4 regions of the Pseudonocardia sp. DxW genome follow, and region 2 is predicted to be linked to each of the others. Evidence: predicted binding sites of a transcription regulator. Region 2 holds the regulator's gene; each other region holds the start of a gene.
What was found. The regulator LexA, encoded in region 2, represses DNA repair genes until DNA is damaged. The targets are predictions, from matches to a motif close to CGAACACGTGTTCG.
Positions count from the first base shown of each region.

Region 1: recN (DNA repair protein RecN) is a predicted target of LexA. The motif match lies at 2,566-2,579, and genes of this name have one in related genera.
Region 3: ACVJO7_RS06815 (BldC family transcriptional regulator) is a predicted target of LexA. The motif match lies at 1,465-1,478, and genes of this name have one in related genera.
Region 4: uvrA (excinuclease ABC subunit UvrA) is a predicted target of LexA. The motif match lies at 1,748-1,761, and genes of this name have one in related genera.

Region 1 covers NZ_JBZFLK010000039.1:26,464-30,186, reverse strand. The annotation lists gene ACVJO7_RS32540 (HAD hydrolase-like protein) at 1-481, shown strand, start outside; gene ACVJO7_RS32535 (hypothetical protein) at 588-794, shown strand; gene ACVJO7_RS32530 (TlyA family RNA methyltransferase) at 797-1,615, shown strand; gene ACVJO7_RS32525 (NAD kinase) at 1,612-2,535, shown strand; gene recN (DNA repair protein RecN) at 2,637-3,723, shown strand, end outside.
Region 2 covers NZ_JBZFLK010000007.1:24,045-27,767, forward strand. The annotation lists gene ACVJO7_RS12500 (hypothetical protein) at 6-182, opposite strand; gene lexA (transcriptional repressor LexA) at 660-1,394, shown strand; gene ACVJO7_RS12510 (hypothetical protein) at 1,443-2,432, opposite strand; gene hflX (GTPase HflX) at 2,753-3,723, opposite strand, start outside.
Region 3 covers NZ_JBZFLK010000003.1:341,489-345,211, reverse strand. The annotation lists partial or broken gene ACVJO7_RS06825 (MinD/ParA family ATP-binding protein) at 1-707, shown strand, start outside; gene ACVJO7_RS06820 (hypothetical protein) at 836-1,066, opposite strand; gene ACVJO7_RS06815 (BldC family transcriptional regulator) at 1,128-1,340, opposite strand; gene ACVJO7_RS06810 (DUF4229 domain-containing protein) at 1,598-1,915, shown strand; gene ACVJO7_RS06805 (1,4-dihydroxy-2-naphthoate polyprenyltransferase) at 2,450-3,346, opposite strand; gene ACVJO7_RS06800 (DUF8814 domain-containing protein) at 3,513-3,723, opposite strand, start outside.
Region 4 covers NZ_JBZFLK010000002.1:257,271-260,993, reverse strand. The annotation lists gene ACVJO7_RS04010 (hypothetical protein) at 576-734, opposite strand; gene ACVJO7_RS04005 (MBL fold metallo-hydrolase) at 967-1,641, opposite strand; gene uvrA (excinuclease ABC subunit UvrA) at 1,957-3,723, shown strand, end outside.

The DNA of each region.
Region 1 (3,723 bases), on a different contig from region 2:
GGTGCAGGTCGTGCGCACCGCGACCGGTGCACAACCGCAGGTCGCGGGCAAGCCCGCCGCGCGGCTGCTGCGGGAGGCGCAGGGCGACGCGACCCGGCCGCTGGTCGTGGGGGACCGGCTGGACACCGACATCGAGGGCGCGGCCGCACTGCGGGCGCCGTCGTTGATGGTGCTGACCGGGGTGAACGGGCCGGCCGACCTGCTCGCCGCACCACCCGCGTTGCGCCCCACCTACCTCGGTGCCGACCTGGGTGCGCTCGCCCGGCACCCGGACGAGCTGACCCCGGGGCCGCGGCCCGGCTGGCAGGTCGAGCACGGGCCGGACGGCCTGCGGCTCAGCGGATCCGGTACCGGACCCGAGCCCGCGGTCGACGCCCTCCGCGCGCTGTGCGCGGCAGCCTGGGAGCACGGTGCCGGCCCGGTGACCGCCGACGGCGGAGCGGCCGCCGGGGTGCTCGACGAGCTCGGGCTCGGCGGCTGAGCACGCCCGCCCCGTCCGGTGGGCGGGGCGAGGGCGGTGCCCGCGGTCGCACCCGTCCGCGTTCGGCTACCGTGGCCAGCGAGACCCCCGTCCCCGGAGATCATCGATGAGCGTCCCCACCCCCGGCCCGCGTCCCGGTGACCCGCGGCAGGCGGCAGACCGGCCGGTCTCCGCGCTGCGTGCCGACGTCGAGGCGGCCGTCGCCGGGCTCGACGATCTCGCCGACCGGCCGGTCTCCGAGCACCCGGCCGCGTTCGAGCGGGTGCACGCCGCGCTCGGCCGCGCCCTGGGCGCCGGGCCGGAACGGGACTGAGCGTGCCGCCCACCCGCGCACGGCTGGACGCCGAGCTCGTCCGGCGCAAGCTCGCCCGGTCCCGCGGCCAGGCCGCCGAGCTCATCGCGGCCGGCCGGGTCACCGTGAACGGGATGCCCGCCGCGAAGCCGGCGACGGTCGTCGAACGGGACGCACCGGTCGTCGTCCGGCCGGACGAGGGCCCGGAGTGGGCCTCGCGCGGTGCCCGGAAGCTGCTCGGCGCGCTGGCGGCCTTCCCGGCCGTCGAGCCCGCGGGGCGGCGCTGCCTGGACGCAGGCGCCTCCACCGGCGGCTTCACCGACGTGCTGCTCGACCGCGGCGCCCGCGAGGTCGTCGCCGTCGACGTCGGCTACGGCCAGCTCGTCTGGAGGCTGCAGTCCGACGAGCGGGTCCTGGTGCACGACCGCACGAACGTCCGCGCGCTGGAACCGGAGCAGATCGGCGGGCCGGTCGACCTGACCGTCGCCGATCTGTCCTTCATCTCGCTGCGCACGGTGCTGCCCGCGCTCGCCGCCTGCACCGCTCCCGGCGGGGACCTGCTCCCGATGGTCAAGCCGCAGTTCGAGGTCGGCAAGCAGCGGCTCGGCTCCGGCGGGGTGGTCCGCGACCCGGGACTGCGCACCGAGGCGCTGCACGGCGTCGCCACCGCGGCCGGCGGGCTCGGGCTGCAGGTGCTCGGCGCCGTGGCCAGCCCGCTGCCCGGCCCGTCCGGCAACGTCGAGTACTTCCTGCACCTGCGGCGCCCCGACGGCGGCGAACCCGGTCCCGGTCCCGAGCTGGAGCCGATGCTGGCCGCCGCCGTCGCGGACGGCCCGGCATGAGGGAGGTCCTGCTCGTCCTGCACACCGGGCGTCCGGCGAACCGCAAGACGGCACTGCGGGTGATGGCCGAGCTCGGCGCGCTGGGGCTGCGCACCCGGGTGCTGGCCGACGAGTGGGCCGAGATCGGCGCCGATCCCGATCTGCCGGCCGATCTCGCTCCCGTCCAGGTCGCGGCCGGGCCGGACTGCGCGGCCGGCGCGGAGGCGGTCCTCGTCCTCGGCGGCGACGGGACGCTGCTGCGCGCCGCCGATCTCGCCCGGCCGTCCGGGGTGCCGCTGCTCGGGGTGAACCTGGGCCACGTCGGGTTCCTCGCCGAGGCCGAGGAGGACACCCTCGACGAGGCCCTCGACAAGCTCGCCGCCGGGGCCTACGAGGTCGAGGAACGGACGACGCTGCAGGCCGTGGTCCGCTCCAACGGGCACGTGCTGGGCCGGACCTGGGCGCTCAACGAGGCCGTCGTCGAGAAGACCACCCGGGGCCGGATCCTGGAGGTCGTGCTGGAGGTCGACGGCCGGCCGGTGTCCTCGTTCGGCTGCGACGGGGTGCTGTGCTCCACACCGACCGGATCCACCGCCTACGCGTTCTCCGCGGGCGGCCCGCTGATCTGGCCGCAGGTGCAGGCGATGCTGGTCGTCCCGAGCAACGCGCACGCGCTCTTCGCGCGGCCGATGGTGGTCGCGCCGGACAGCGCGGTCGCGATCGAGGTGTCCGCGGACGGGCCGTCCGCGGTGCTGGACTGCGACGGCCGCCGGACGATCGCGGTGCCGCCGGGCGCCCGGGTCGAGCTGACCCGCGCCGCCGAGCCGGTGCGGATGGTGCGGCTGGCCGCGCAGCCGTTCGCCGACCGGCTGGTCCGCAAGTTCGATCTCCCGGTACGGGGCTGGCGCGGCGCCCAGCAACGGCGGTCATCGAACACCTGATCGACCGCTCGGCGCACGGGGACGACCGTACGAACACCCGTTCGGCCCACGGCGCGTGTCGGCGATGTTCTCCGTCGGGGGTCGAACGTATGGTCCCACCCATGTTGGCCGAGATGCGGATCCAGGGCCTCGGAGTGATCGACGACGCGACCCTGGAGCTCGACCCGGGCCTGACCGTGCTGACCGGTGAGACCGGCGCGGGCAAGACCATGGTCGTGACCGGACTGAACCTGCTCGGCGGCGGCCGCGCGGAGTCGTCGCGGGTGTCGGCCGGGGCGAAGCGGGCGGTCGTCGAGGGCCGCTTCGCGGCGTCTCCGGGGGCGGTCGAGCTGGCCGAGGAGGTCGGCGCCGAACCGGACGACGACGGCACCCTGATCGCGGCGCGCACCGTCTCCGCCGACGGCCGGTCCCGGGCCCACCTGGGCGGCCGGTCGGTCCCGGTCGGGGTGCTCGGCAGGCTGGCCGAGGCGCAGCTGGCGGTGCACGGCCAGAACGACCAGCTGCGCCTGCTCCGCAGCTCGGACCAGCGGGCGCTGCTCGACCGGTTCGCCGGCGACCCGGTGGCGGTCCCGTTGGCCGAGTACCGGCGGGTGCGCTCCGAGTGGACCGCCGTCGTCGCCGAGCTCGCCGAGCGCCGGGGCAACGCGCGCCGGCTGGCCCAGGAGGCCGACATGCTGCGGCACGGCCTGGCCGAGATCGAGGCCGTCGATCCGCAGCCGGGGGAGGACCGAGAGCTCGTCGAGCTGGCCCGCCGGATGGCCGAGGCGGACGACCTGCGGGCCGCCGCCGAGTCAGCCAGGGCGGCGCTGTGCGGCCCGGACGACGGTGAGCTCCCCGGCGCGGTCGGTCTCGTCGGGCAGGCCCGCTCGCTCACCGAGGGCAGCGGTGACCCGGCACTGCGGGAGCTGGGGCCGCGGCTCGCGGAGGTGCTGGCCGTGCTCGCCGACACCGGCGCCGAGCTGTCCGGCTACCTGGACCGGCTCGACGCGGATCCGGAACGGCTGGAGCAGGTGCTCGCCCGGCAGGCGGAGCTGCGCTCGCTCACCCGCAAGTACGCCGCCGACACCGACGGCGTCCTGGACTGGGCGCACACCGCCCGCGAGCGGCTCAGCGGCCTCGACACCTCCGACGACGCGCTGGCCGGGCTCGCCGCCCGCCGGGACGAGCTGGCGGCCGAGCTGGCCCGGC
Region 2 (3,723 bases):
CGGGCTCAGTGGCCGGCCGGCAGCACGCTCTGGACGACCACCGACGGCGGTGTCGACACCGCCGCCACCACCGCTGCCGAGACCTCCGCGAGCAGACCCAGCCCGATCACCGTCGCCGCCGAGGCGAGCCCGATCCCCAGTCCCTGGACGGCCCGCCGCAGCACGCCACCGGGTGCCGCCACACCCCGCGCCCGGGCGACCGACCACCCCGCTCGCGCCGGCCACGCCAACCGCACCGGCCGCACCGACCACGCCGGCCGCACCGGCCGCGCCGACCGCGCCGACCGCGCCGACCGCGCCGGCTGCACCGGCCGCGCCCGTTGCGCCCGTTGCGCTGACCGCGTCGGCTGCATCGGCCGCCTCGACTGCTCAGTTCGCCCCGGGCTCGCCGGCGGCACGGATCGCGCCTGCCGCCCGACCTCCCACGGCCGGACCTCGGTCACCACACCCATGCCGCTCGCCTCCCTGCCCGCACGGGACGCCCGCCCCGGACACCCCGACGCTCGAATCGATGTTCGATCGAACGCCTGTGCGATGTTCTACCACCGGTGCCCGACGGAATCCACGACACGCGGGTGACGAACTTCGAACGCATGTTTGGCGGACCGGCCGAAGGCGGCTAGTGTCCGTGCCGGTACATCCTCGAGGAGGCGAATGCGATGGCAGCGGACGAGTCCGGAGGCGGTGCGTCCCCCGGGCGGGGTTCCGCCGACGTCCGGGAGTTCCCCGAGCCCCCGGCCGACACGCGCGGTCTGACCCCGCGGCAGCGGAAGGTCCTGGCGGTGATCCGGGACTGGGTCGACCGCTACGGCTACCCGCCGAGCGTGCGGGAGATCGGCGACGCGGTGGGGCTGACCTCCACGTCGTCGGTGCACCACCAGCTGCGGACCCTGGAGCGCAAGGGATTCCTGCGCCGGGACCCGAACCGGACCCGTGCGGTCGACGTGCGCAGCCCCGACCAGACCGCCGCGGGCGACGGGACCGACGCCGACACCGAGGCAGGGCGCTCGGAGCGGCCGGCACCCGCGTTCGTGCCGCTGCTCGGCGACATCGCCGCCGGTGGGCCGATCCTGGCCGAGCAGGCCGTGCAGGACGTGTTCCCGCTCCCCCGCGAGATCGTCGGCGAGGGCACCCTGTTCCTGCTGAACGTCAAGGGTGACTCCATGGTGGACGCGGCGATCACCGACGGGGACTGGGTCGTCGTCCGGCAGCAGCCGGTCGCGGAACAGGGCGAGGTGGTCGCGGCGATGATCGACGGCGAGGCGACCGTCAAGACGTTCCGGCGCCGGGACGGTCACATCTGGCTGATGCCGGCCAACGACGCCTACGAGCCGATCCCGGGTGACGAGGCGTCGATCCTGGGCCGGGTCGTCGCGGTGCTGCGCCGGCTCTGAGCCGACCCCCGGGCCGGGGCACGGTGCCGATCCCGAGCCGGGGCACGGTCACCGCCTGCGGCGGCCGTGCAGCGCCATCGCCCCGACCCCGGCGAGCAGCACCGCGACGACGACCGCCATCCCGGCCGCGGCGGGCAGCCACGGCGGGAAGGACCGGACGTCGGGTGCCTCCGCCGGCTGGGCCGCGACCGGTGCGGCCGGTGCCGTCGCGGCGGCAACCGCACCGGCGACCGACCGGATCGCGGCCGGTGACAGGCCCCGCGCCTCGGTGGCGGAGTGCAGCGTCCCGCGGCCGTCCAGAGCCACCGCCTCGCCCTGCGGCTCACCGGGCAGCGGCACCTGCAGCGGGGCCCCGCCCAGCGCCCCGACCAGGACGTCCCCGGTCACCGGGCCGTCGGGCAGCGGGAACAGCCAGGCGTCGGTGTAGGTGCGCAGGGCCGCGGCCCGCCCGCCGTCCGCCGCGACCGGTCCGACGGCGCCGCCGGTGATCGTCCGCGTGCCGACCGCGCCCAGCGGGCCGCCGATGGTCGCCGAGTACGGCAGGACGGCGTCGGCCACCCGTTCCAGCGCCACCGCCGAGTCCTCGGTGAGCGGCTCCGCGGGCCGGTACAGCCCGGCCGCCCCGGTGGTCTTGTCCACGATCAGCGGGGTCCCGTCGTCGGCGAGGAGCACCGCCTCGGCGTCCCGCGGACCGTCCGGGTAGACGAGGTCGTAGCTGCGGGGCGGTCCGTCGACCGGCAGCACGACCAGGCGCACCGACTCGCGGCGCGCCGTGTTGTCGCCGATGTCGGCGAGCCAGAGCCCGCCGTCCGGTGTGCGGCCGAGATCCTCGACGTCGGTGACCCGCACCGGGGCGTCCCGTTGCGCCGTCACCGTGCAACCCACCGGATCGAGGGTGAACACCTCGGCGGTGCCGCCGCCGTCGACGATCGCCTGATAGTGCTGCGGCGGCTCCCCCGGTGCGCCGTCGGTGACGAGCCCGGAGATCTCGGCCAGTCGCGGATCCTCGATCGTGCAGACCGGGCGCGGCTCGTCCACGGACGACGGGTCAGCGTCAGGCGGCGGGACGACCGGGCGCGCGGCCGGCGGCGGCGCCCCAGGCATTCCGGGCGCGCCGGCCGTCCCGACGGCAGGCGGCCCGGCGGCCGCCACTGCGCAGGCCGGCCCGAGTGTCACGAGGAGCAGACCCACGGCGGCCCACCGCAGCGTTCCCGGGGCGGCCCGCCGCAGCGTTCCCGGGGCGGCCCGCCGCAGCGTTCCCGGGGCGGCCCGCCGCAGCGTCCCCAGGGCGGCCCGCCGCCGTGTCACCCGGACGCGGCCGCCCGGCCCGCCCCTCGATCCGGCCCGGACCGCCCGGGTCAGCGCCCCGCCGCCGTCGCCGGCAGGTCGGGATCGGACCCGCTGTCGGTACCGGCCGGGCCGCCCGCCACCGCGAACGGCAGGACCGCGGTGCCCAGCTCCGGCCCGACCCTGGCCCGGACCCGGGTGCCCTCGGGGGTGTGCTCCTCGGCGAGGACCTCGCCCTCGTCGTGCAGGCGGGCGACCAGCGCGCCCTCGGTGTAGGGCAGTAGCAGGTCGACGTCGTACTCCGGGCGGGGCAGCAGGCCGGCGATCCGGTCCCGGAGCAGGTCGATGCCGTCGCCGCGATGCGCGGAGACGAACACCGCGTCGGGCTGGGCGTGCCGGAGCCGGGCGAGCGCCAGGTCGCCGGCGGCGTCGGTCTTGTTGACCACGAGCAGCTCGGTCGGCATGCTGCCGCCCTGCTCCTCGCCGATCTCGACCAGCACCTTCCGGACGGCGGCGATCTGGTCGCCGGGCAGCGGATCGGAGCCGTCGACCACGTGCACCAGCAGGTCCGCGTGGGCGGCCTCCTCCAGCGTCGACCGGAACGCCTCGATCAGCTGGTGCGGTAGGTGCCGGACGAAGCCGACGGTGTCGGTGAGGGTGTAGACCCGCCCGTCCGGCGTCTCGGTCCGGCGGGTGGTCGGGTCGAGGGTGGCGAACAGCGCGTCCTCGACCAGCACGCCGGCGTCGGTGAGCTGGTTGAGCAGGCTGGACTTGCCGGCGTTGGTGTAGCCGACGATCGCGACGGACGGGACCTCGTTGCGCCTGCGGTTGCCGCGCTGGGTCTCCCGGACCTGACGCATCGCGCCGATCTCGCGGCGCAGCTTCGACATGCGCGCACGGATCCGGCGGCGGTCGAGCTCGATCTTCGTCTCACCCGGGCCGCGGCCGCCGATCCCGACGCCGCCCGCGGCACGACCGCCGACCTGGCGGGACAGCGCCTCACCCCAGCCGCGCAGCCGGGGCAGCAGGTAGGACAGCTGGG
Region 3 (3,723 bases), on a different contig from region 2:
TCGGGAAGACGACGGTCACCGCGACGCTGGGTGCGACGTTCGCCTCGCACCGCGGTGACCGGGTCGTCGCGGTGGACGCGAACCCGGACCGGGGGACGCTCAGCCAGAAGATCCCGCTGGAGACGACCGCGACCGTCCGGCACCTGCTCCGCGACTCCGACCGGGTGCGGCGCTACACCGACGTCCGCTCGTACACCTCGCAGGGGCAGTCGCGGCTGGAGGTACTGGCCAGCGAGCAGGACCCGGCCGTGTCGGAGGCGTTCAGCGAGGACGACTACCGGCGTGCGGTCGACCTGCTGGAGCACTTCTACAACCTGGTGCTGACCGACTGCGGGACCGGCCTGATGCACTCCGCGATGTACGGGGTGCTGGGGATGGCCGATCAGCTCGTGATCGTGTCGTCCGGGTCGATCGACGGTGCCCGCAGCGCGTCGGCGACGCTGGACTGGCTGGACGCGCACGGCTACGGCAATCTCGTCCGGAACGCCGTCGTCGTGATCAACTCGGTGTACCGGCGGGCGGGCGGCGGGGTCGACCTCGACCGGGTCGCGGAGCACTTCGCCGGCCGGTGCCGGGCGGTCGTGCGGGTGCCGTTCGATCCGCACCTGGAGGAGGGCGCGGAGATCGACCTCGACCGCCTGGAGGAACCGACCCGGACCGCGCTGCTGGAGCTCGCCGCCGCCGTCGCGGACGGGTTCCCGGTCTGAGCGTCACCGCCGGATGTGACCGGAAACACTGAAGGGCGGTCCACCGGAGCCGGTGGACCGCCCTTCGGTCAAGACTTCTTGGGACTCTGGTCGGGCAGATCGGAGGGGCTGGGACGGGCTCGGTCCGGTCAGGCCCGCTCCGGCGGGTCCTCCTGGTTGCGGACCTTCTCGTCGAGTTCACGTAGGAAGTCCGGGTCGTCATCGGGACCGGTCGCGCGCGGCTTCTGCGCCTTCTGACCGGTCATCCAGGGGAGCTCGGGCTGCGGGAGCCTGTCGGCGACCACCTGCTCGGACCGGAGGGTCCGGACGAGCAGCACCGCGACGACGGCCGCGCCGAGCAGAAGGATCAGGAACAACATCAGGCCACCTCCGCTGTCCAGCGTAGCGAAGGTGGCCTGACGTGCGAGTGAAGTCGCGGGTTCAGCGGAGCCCGGGGCTCGCCTCGCTGGTGAGGTCCGCCAGCAGTCCGCGGACCTCGGACTCGCGGAAGCGGCGGTGGCCACCGGGGGTGCGGATCGAACCGATCCGCCCGGCGGACGCCCAGCGCGTCACGGTCTTGGGGTCGACGCGGAAGAGGGTGGCGACCTCGCCCGGGGTCAGCAGTCGCTCGGGGGCCTGCGTCGGAGCTGCCATGGAATCCTCCCGGAAATGCAGCGTGGTGCCGAGTCGCGGTGCTGGGAGGGATCTCCCGAAGCTCCTCGGAGCGGTCACCGCTCGTTGTTTCCGGGCCATCGTGACACCTCAGACCTCAGGTACTCGAACGGTTGTCCGGAGGTAAAGGGTTCTTAAAGGGCAAAGCCGATGAAGTTCCTGAAGCGGACATCACGGGTGGTTCCCGTCTCCGAGCGCGCGGCTCCGGGCTCCGGCCGCAGGACCGTACCCTGGACGGCATGACGTCCCCGACGACACCGCCGCCGCAGGCCGCGGCGCGGGCTCGCGCCGGCGAGCCCGGGCTGGCCGCCACGGTGGCGCTCTACGCTCTCGCCCGGCTCGGTCTGCTGGCCGTCATCGCCCTGCTGCTCGGCCTCGCCGGGGTGCCGCTGCTGGTCGCGTTGCTGGTGGCGCTGATCGTGGCGCTCCCGCTGTCGATGCTGCTGTTCCGCGGTCTGAGGTCCCGGCTGGACCGGGCGCTGGCCGTCGCCAACGCCCGCCGCTCGGCCGAGCGGGAGTCGCTCCGGGCCAAGCTGCGCGGCGACGACCGCGACTGACCTGCCGGCCCCTGTCCACGCGCTGTTCTCGCCGCGGCGCGTTCCGCGGAACGGGATCACGGTGGCTGCGCGCCGTCGGTGAGGAGCACGGCGCGCGTGTCCGGCGTTCCGCGGAACCGCCGTGCCGGGCGTCCGGCGTTCCGCGGAACGCGGTTGCCGGCGTTCCGCGGAACGCGGTGCCGGAGCGCGGCGCAGTGGCCGGGTATCCCGGCCGCCGTGATGTCCGGCACCCGGTGGCGCGGCCGTCGAGCGGGAACCTCGGCCTGTCCCACCGGACCGACCTCGGTGCGCCGGCCCCCGATCCCGACCCCGGCCCCCTGTGCCCGGCCGACCGATCCCGCCCGCGTTCCGCGGAACGCGGCTGCCGGTTCTCGTTCCGGTACCTCGCACAGCCCGTGACAGATCCTGTGCAGCGGATGGTGGGCGCGGCGGACCCACCGGCCCGGCGGGCGTTCCGCGGAACGCGGCCGGCACTGCGCCGGGGCCCGGAACGGTTCTCGGGCCCGGACCCGACTCCCGGCGGCTGCCCGGCGCTCAGCCGCCCGCGATGCCGCCGCCGAAACCGACCGCGAGACCGACCCCGACGGCCAGCGCCCAGGCGAGCAGCAGCAGACCGGTGTCGCGGAGCACCGGGATCAGCTCCGGACCGTCGGCGCCGCCGAGCACCGCGCGCACCGGACGCACCGCCGCGGGCAGCGCCACCAGCACGACCAGCAGGCCCGGCCGGTCGAACGCGGCGGCGACGGCGATCACGAACGGCACCAGGACGAGCGTCACGTACAGCGTGCGGGTGGCGGGTCCGCCCAGCCGCACCGCGAGCGTCGTCTTGCCGGCGATCCGGTCGCCGGGGATGTCGCGCAGGTTGTTCGCGACCAGCACGGCGCAGGTCAGCAGGCCGGCGCCGATCGACACACCGACGGTCGCCGGGTCCACCACCCCGGCCTGGGTGAGCGCGGTGCCGAGCACCGCGACCGGGCCGAAGAACACGAACACGGCGACCTCGCCGAGGCCCGCGTAGCCGTACGGGCGGCTCCCGCCGGTGTAGAACCACGCCCCGACGATGCACAGCGCCCCGACGGCGATCAGCCACCACTGGCCGGACACGGCGGTCAGCGCGATCCCGGCGAGTGCGGCGACGCCGAAGCAGCCGAACGCGGCCGCCTTCACCGTCGCGGGCCGGGCGGCCCGGGAGCCGACCAGCCGCTGCGGTCCGACGCGCTCGTCGTCGGTGCCGCGGATGCCGTCGGAGTAGTCGTTGGCGAAGTTCACCCCGATCACCAGCGCGACCGCGACCAGCAGCGCGAGCAGCGCGGAGCCGGGGGCCACGACGCCGGCGCCCAGCGCCGAACCGGTTCCGACGAGGACGGGGGAGATCGCGGTGGGCAGGGTGCGCGGGCGCGCTCCCTCGATCCACTCTGCCGTGCTGGCCACGACGACGAACCTATCCCGCGCGGGAGGCCCGGGCCCGCCGGACGTGCCGCCCGGGCAACGACGGCGCAACGACGACGGCGCAACGACGACGGCGCAACGACGACGGCGCAACGACGACGGCCCCGCCCGGATCGTCGTCCGGGCGGACCGTCGTGCGGCGGGTCGGTCAGCGTCCGCCGGAGGGCGCGCGCTGGGCGGAGCCGGGGACGGGGGCGCCGGCCTGCGGCGAACCGTCCGGGACGGACGCGGGGTCGCCTCCCGTGCCGGCCGGGTCCGCCGGGTTCGCCGGGGGAGCCCCGGATCCACCGGCCGGGCCGGCCGCCGGGTCCCCGGGCCCCGCGGCGCCGTCGGCCGGGGCAGCGGGCCCCCCGGCGGTG
Region 4 (3,723 bases), on a different contig from region 2:
GCCGCACCGTGAACCAGGCGAAGGGTACGACGGCCGCGACCATGATCAGGAACGTCAACCACGGCGAGATGGTCACGCCGGACGCTGGGCCCCCTGTCCAGGCTGCAGGTCGCGCCGTAAACCGAACGACCCGCCTGCGCTGCGGATGCTGTCGCCCGTGTGGGGTCAATCGGACGGAGCGGCATAGTGCCGGGATGGATACACGCAACCTGACTAATGCGCAGTAGGAGACGGGACGACGGAGACGACCGTCGGGGAGGGGCTGGAGCTGGGGCTGCTGGCTGTCGGCGTCGAGGTTGTGACGAGCGAGGAGCAGGCCCTGGAGTCCGCGATCGGACGGCCAGCGCAGCACACGTCGTGATACCGCGGCCGTGGGCTCCCGGTCGCCGCCAGGATCATCAGCGGGGCGACACGGTCGGCTGAGTGTGATTTGCAGCACAGTTCTGCTGCACGCAATGCATCCTCCGCGCGCCGGGTGGTCGCACCGGAGCGACGAGCGAACAACATAGTTGCGATTCCGGCGCGAACACACCCGTTCGAGGGTTACCTGACCGGGGGATGTCTCTATGTGGTTGTCAAGCCGCGGCGAGGGCCGGATCGGGTTCGGTGGCCGTCGGTGGGGCGTAGAGCGCGTGGTCGCGGAGCATCGCGAACAGGACGTCGGTGCGGCGGCGGGCCAGGCAGCCTCGCAGACCCGCCAGCCGCGCCTCGGTCCGTCGATCTCGGCCAGGCACTCCGCGCAGACCAGGCCGGACTCGGCGCGGCGGCGGCGAGCGCGAGCCGGTTGCGCCGGGCGCGGTTGCTCGGCCAGGTGGCCGCGGTGCTGCGGGCGCGGGGATGGCGGGCAGGATGGTGCACGGGCCGGGCCTCCCTTTGGTCAAGGCCCCGGTGTGCTGCTCACGACAGCCTTCGGGGCCGCCTACACGGCATAGGCGGCCCCGAAACGCGGACGGTGCTGGGAGCCGGCTACCAGCCGCGCGCCTTCCACTCCGGCAGCCCCGGGCGCTGCTCGCCGATCGTCGAGTCGTCCCCGTGCCCCGGGTAGAACCACGTCTCGTCGGGCAGCACGTCGAAGACCCGCTCCTCCAGGTCGGCGAGCAGCTGCACGTTGTCCTCCGCCGACCAGGTCTTGCCCGGCCCGCCGGGGAACAGGCTGTCCCCGGTGAACAGGTGCGGCCGGTCGTCGCCGCGGTAGAGCAGCGCGATCGAGCCGGGGGTGTGCCCGCGCAGGTGAATGACCTCCAGCTCGATCTCGCCGAAGGCGATCCGGTCGCCGTGTCCGACCAGCTCGTCCATCGGCGCGGGGAGCTCGGGCGCGTCCTCCGGGTGTGCGATCAGCCGGGGCTCGAACATGCCGGCGATCGCGCCGAGTGCCTGCCAGTGGTCGTGGTGCCGGTGCGTGGTCACCAGGTGCCGCAGGTCGGGGCGCTCGTCGGTGGCGCCGATCAGGTCGGCGATCCGGCTCGGCTCGGCCGCCGCGTCGACCAGCAGCGCCTCGCCCGAGGACTTGCAGACGAGCAGGTAGGCGTTGTTGTCCATCTCGCCGACCGAGATCTTGCTGATGCTGAGCCGGTCCAGGTCGCGGCGGATCGCGGCGCCGCCGGGATCGGTGTGACCGGTGTAGTTCTCCAGGACGTCCACGGCGCGAGGGTAGCGGCCTGTACCGCCCGCCGCGGTGGGGCGAACCCGCCGGTGCCTGCTGCGGCCCGCCCGACGCCGTCCGGGGGCCGTCCCCCGCCCGTCCGGTCGAACATGCGTACGAGTATCGTGCACGGTGTACCGACCGGCGCGTGGCGGCGTGCATCCACCGAGGGACGGCCGCTGCGAGGCCCGCTCGTCGCGTTCCTGTCAGGGGTGCGGCCTAGCATCGGATCCGGAACTGGGACGACCCTCGCCAGCCAGGAGGCGCGCATCGTGAGCGACCACAGCACCGACCGCCCGGACGTCGGCGGCACCCTGTCCCCGGGTGCGTCGCCGGTCCCCGGCGGTCCACGGCTGGTCGTCCGCGGCGCCCGCGAGCACAACCTGCAGGGCGTCGACATCGACCTGCCCCGGGACAGCATGATCGTGTTCACCGGGCTGTCCGGCTCCGGCAAGTCCAGCCTGGCGTTCGACACGATCTTCGCCGAGGGGCAGCGCCGGTACGTCGAGTCGCTCTCGGCCTACGCGCGGCAGTTCCTCGGCCAGATGGACAAGCCCGATGTCGACTTCATCGAGGGGCTCTCGCCCGCGGTGTCGATCGACCAGAAGTCGACCAACCGCAACCCGCGGTCGACCGTCGGCACGATCACCGAGATCCACGACTACCTGCGTCTGCTCTACGCCCGTGCCGGCATCCCGCACTGCCCGCAGTGCGGCGAGCGGATCGAGAAGCAGACCCCGCAGCAGATCGTCGACCAGGTGCTGGAGATGGAGCAGGGTAGCCGGTTCCAGGTGCTCGCGCCGGTCGTGCGGACCCGCAAGGGCGAGTTCGTCGACCTGTTCTCCACCCTGCAGTCGCAGGGCTACTCGCGGGTGCTGGTCGACGGCACGGTGCACCAGCTGTCCGACCCGCCGAAGCTGAAGAAGCAGGAGAAGCACGACATCTCGGTGGTCGTCGACCGGCTCTCGGTCAAGGCGACGGCCAAGCAGCGGCTCACCGACTCGGTCGAGACCGCGCTGCGCCTCGCCGACGGCCTGGTCGTGCTCGACTTCGTCGATCTCCCGGCCGACGACCCGGTCCGCGAGCGGCGCTTCTCCGAGCGGATGGCCTGCCCGAACGGGCACACCATCGCGGTCGACGACCTGGAGCCGCGCACCTTCTCCTTCAACTCGCCCTACGGCGCCTGCCCGGCCTGCACCGGTCTCGGCATCAAGAAGGAGGTCGATCCGGAGCTCGTCGTGCCGGATCCGGACCGTTCCCTGCAGGACGGGGCGATCGCACCCTGGTCGGCCGGGCACAACGCCGAGTACTTCGGCCGGCTGCTGTCCGGGCTGTCGACCGCGATCGGGTTCCGGATGGACACGCCGTGGCGCAAGCTGCCGGCCGCCGCGCAGAAGGCGGTGCTGCAGGGCAGCGACGACCAGGTGCACGTGCGGTACCGGAACCGGTACGGCCGGGAGCGCTCGTACTACGCCAACTTCGAGGGCGTCATGCCGTTCCTGGAGCGGCGTCTGGAGCAGACCGAGTCGGAGTCGCAGCGCGAGCGCTACGAGGGCTACATGCGCGACATCCCGTGCCCGGCCTGCGGCGGCTCCCGGCTGCGGCCCGAGGTCCTGTCGGTCACGATGCCGCACCGCGACCTGGGGGAGCGGTCCATCGCCCAGGTCTCGAACATGTCGGTCGCCGAGTGCGCCGACTTCCTCAACGGCATGGTTCTCGACGACCGCCAGGCGATGATCGCCGGCGCGGTGCTCAAGGAGATTCAGGCCCGGCTCGGGTTCCTGCTCGACGTCGGTCTGGAGTACCTGTCGCTGGACCGCGCCGCCGGGACGCTCTCCGGCGGGGAGGCGCAGCGGATCCGGCTGGCCACCCAGATCGGGTCCGGGCTGGTCGGGGTGCTCTACGTGCTCGACGAGCCGTCGATCGGGCTGCACCAGCGGGACAACCGCCGGCTGATCGACACCCTGACCCGGCTGCGCGACCTGGGCAACACGCTGATCGTCGTCGAGCACGACGAGGACACCATCCGGGCCTGCGACTGGGCGGTCGACATCGGCCCCGGCGCCGGCGAGCACGGCGGG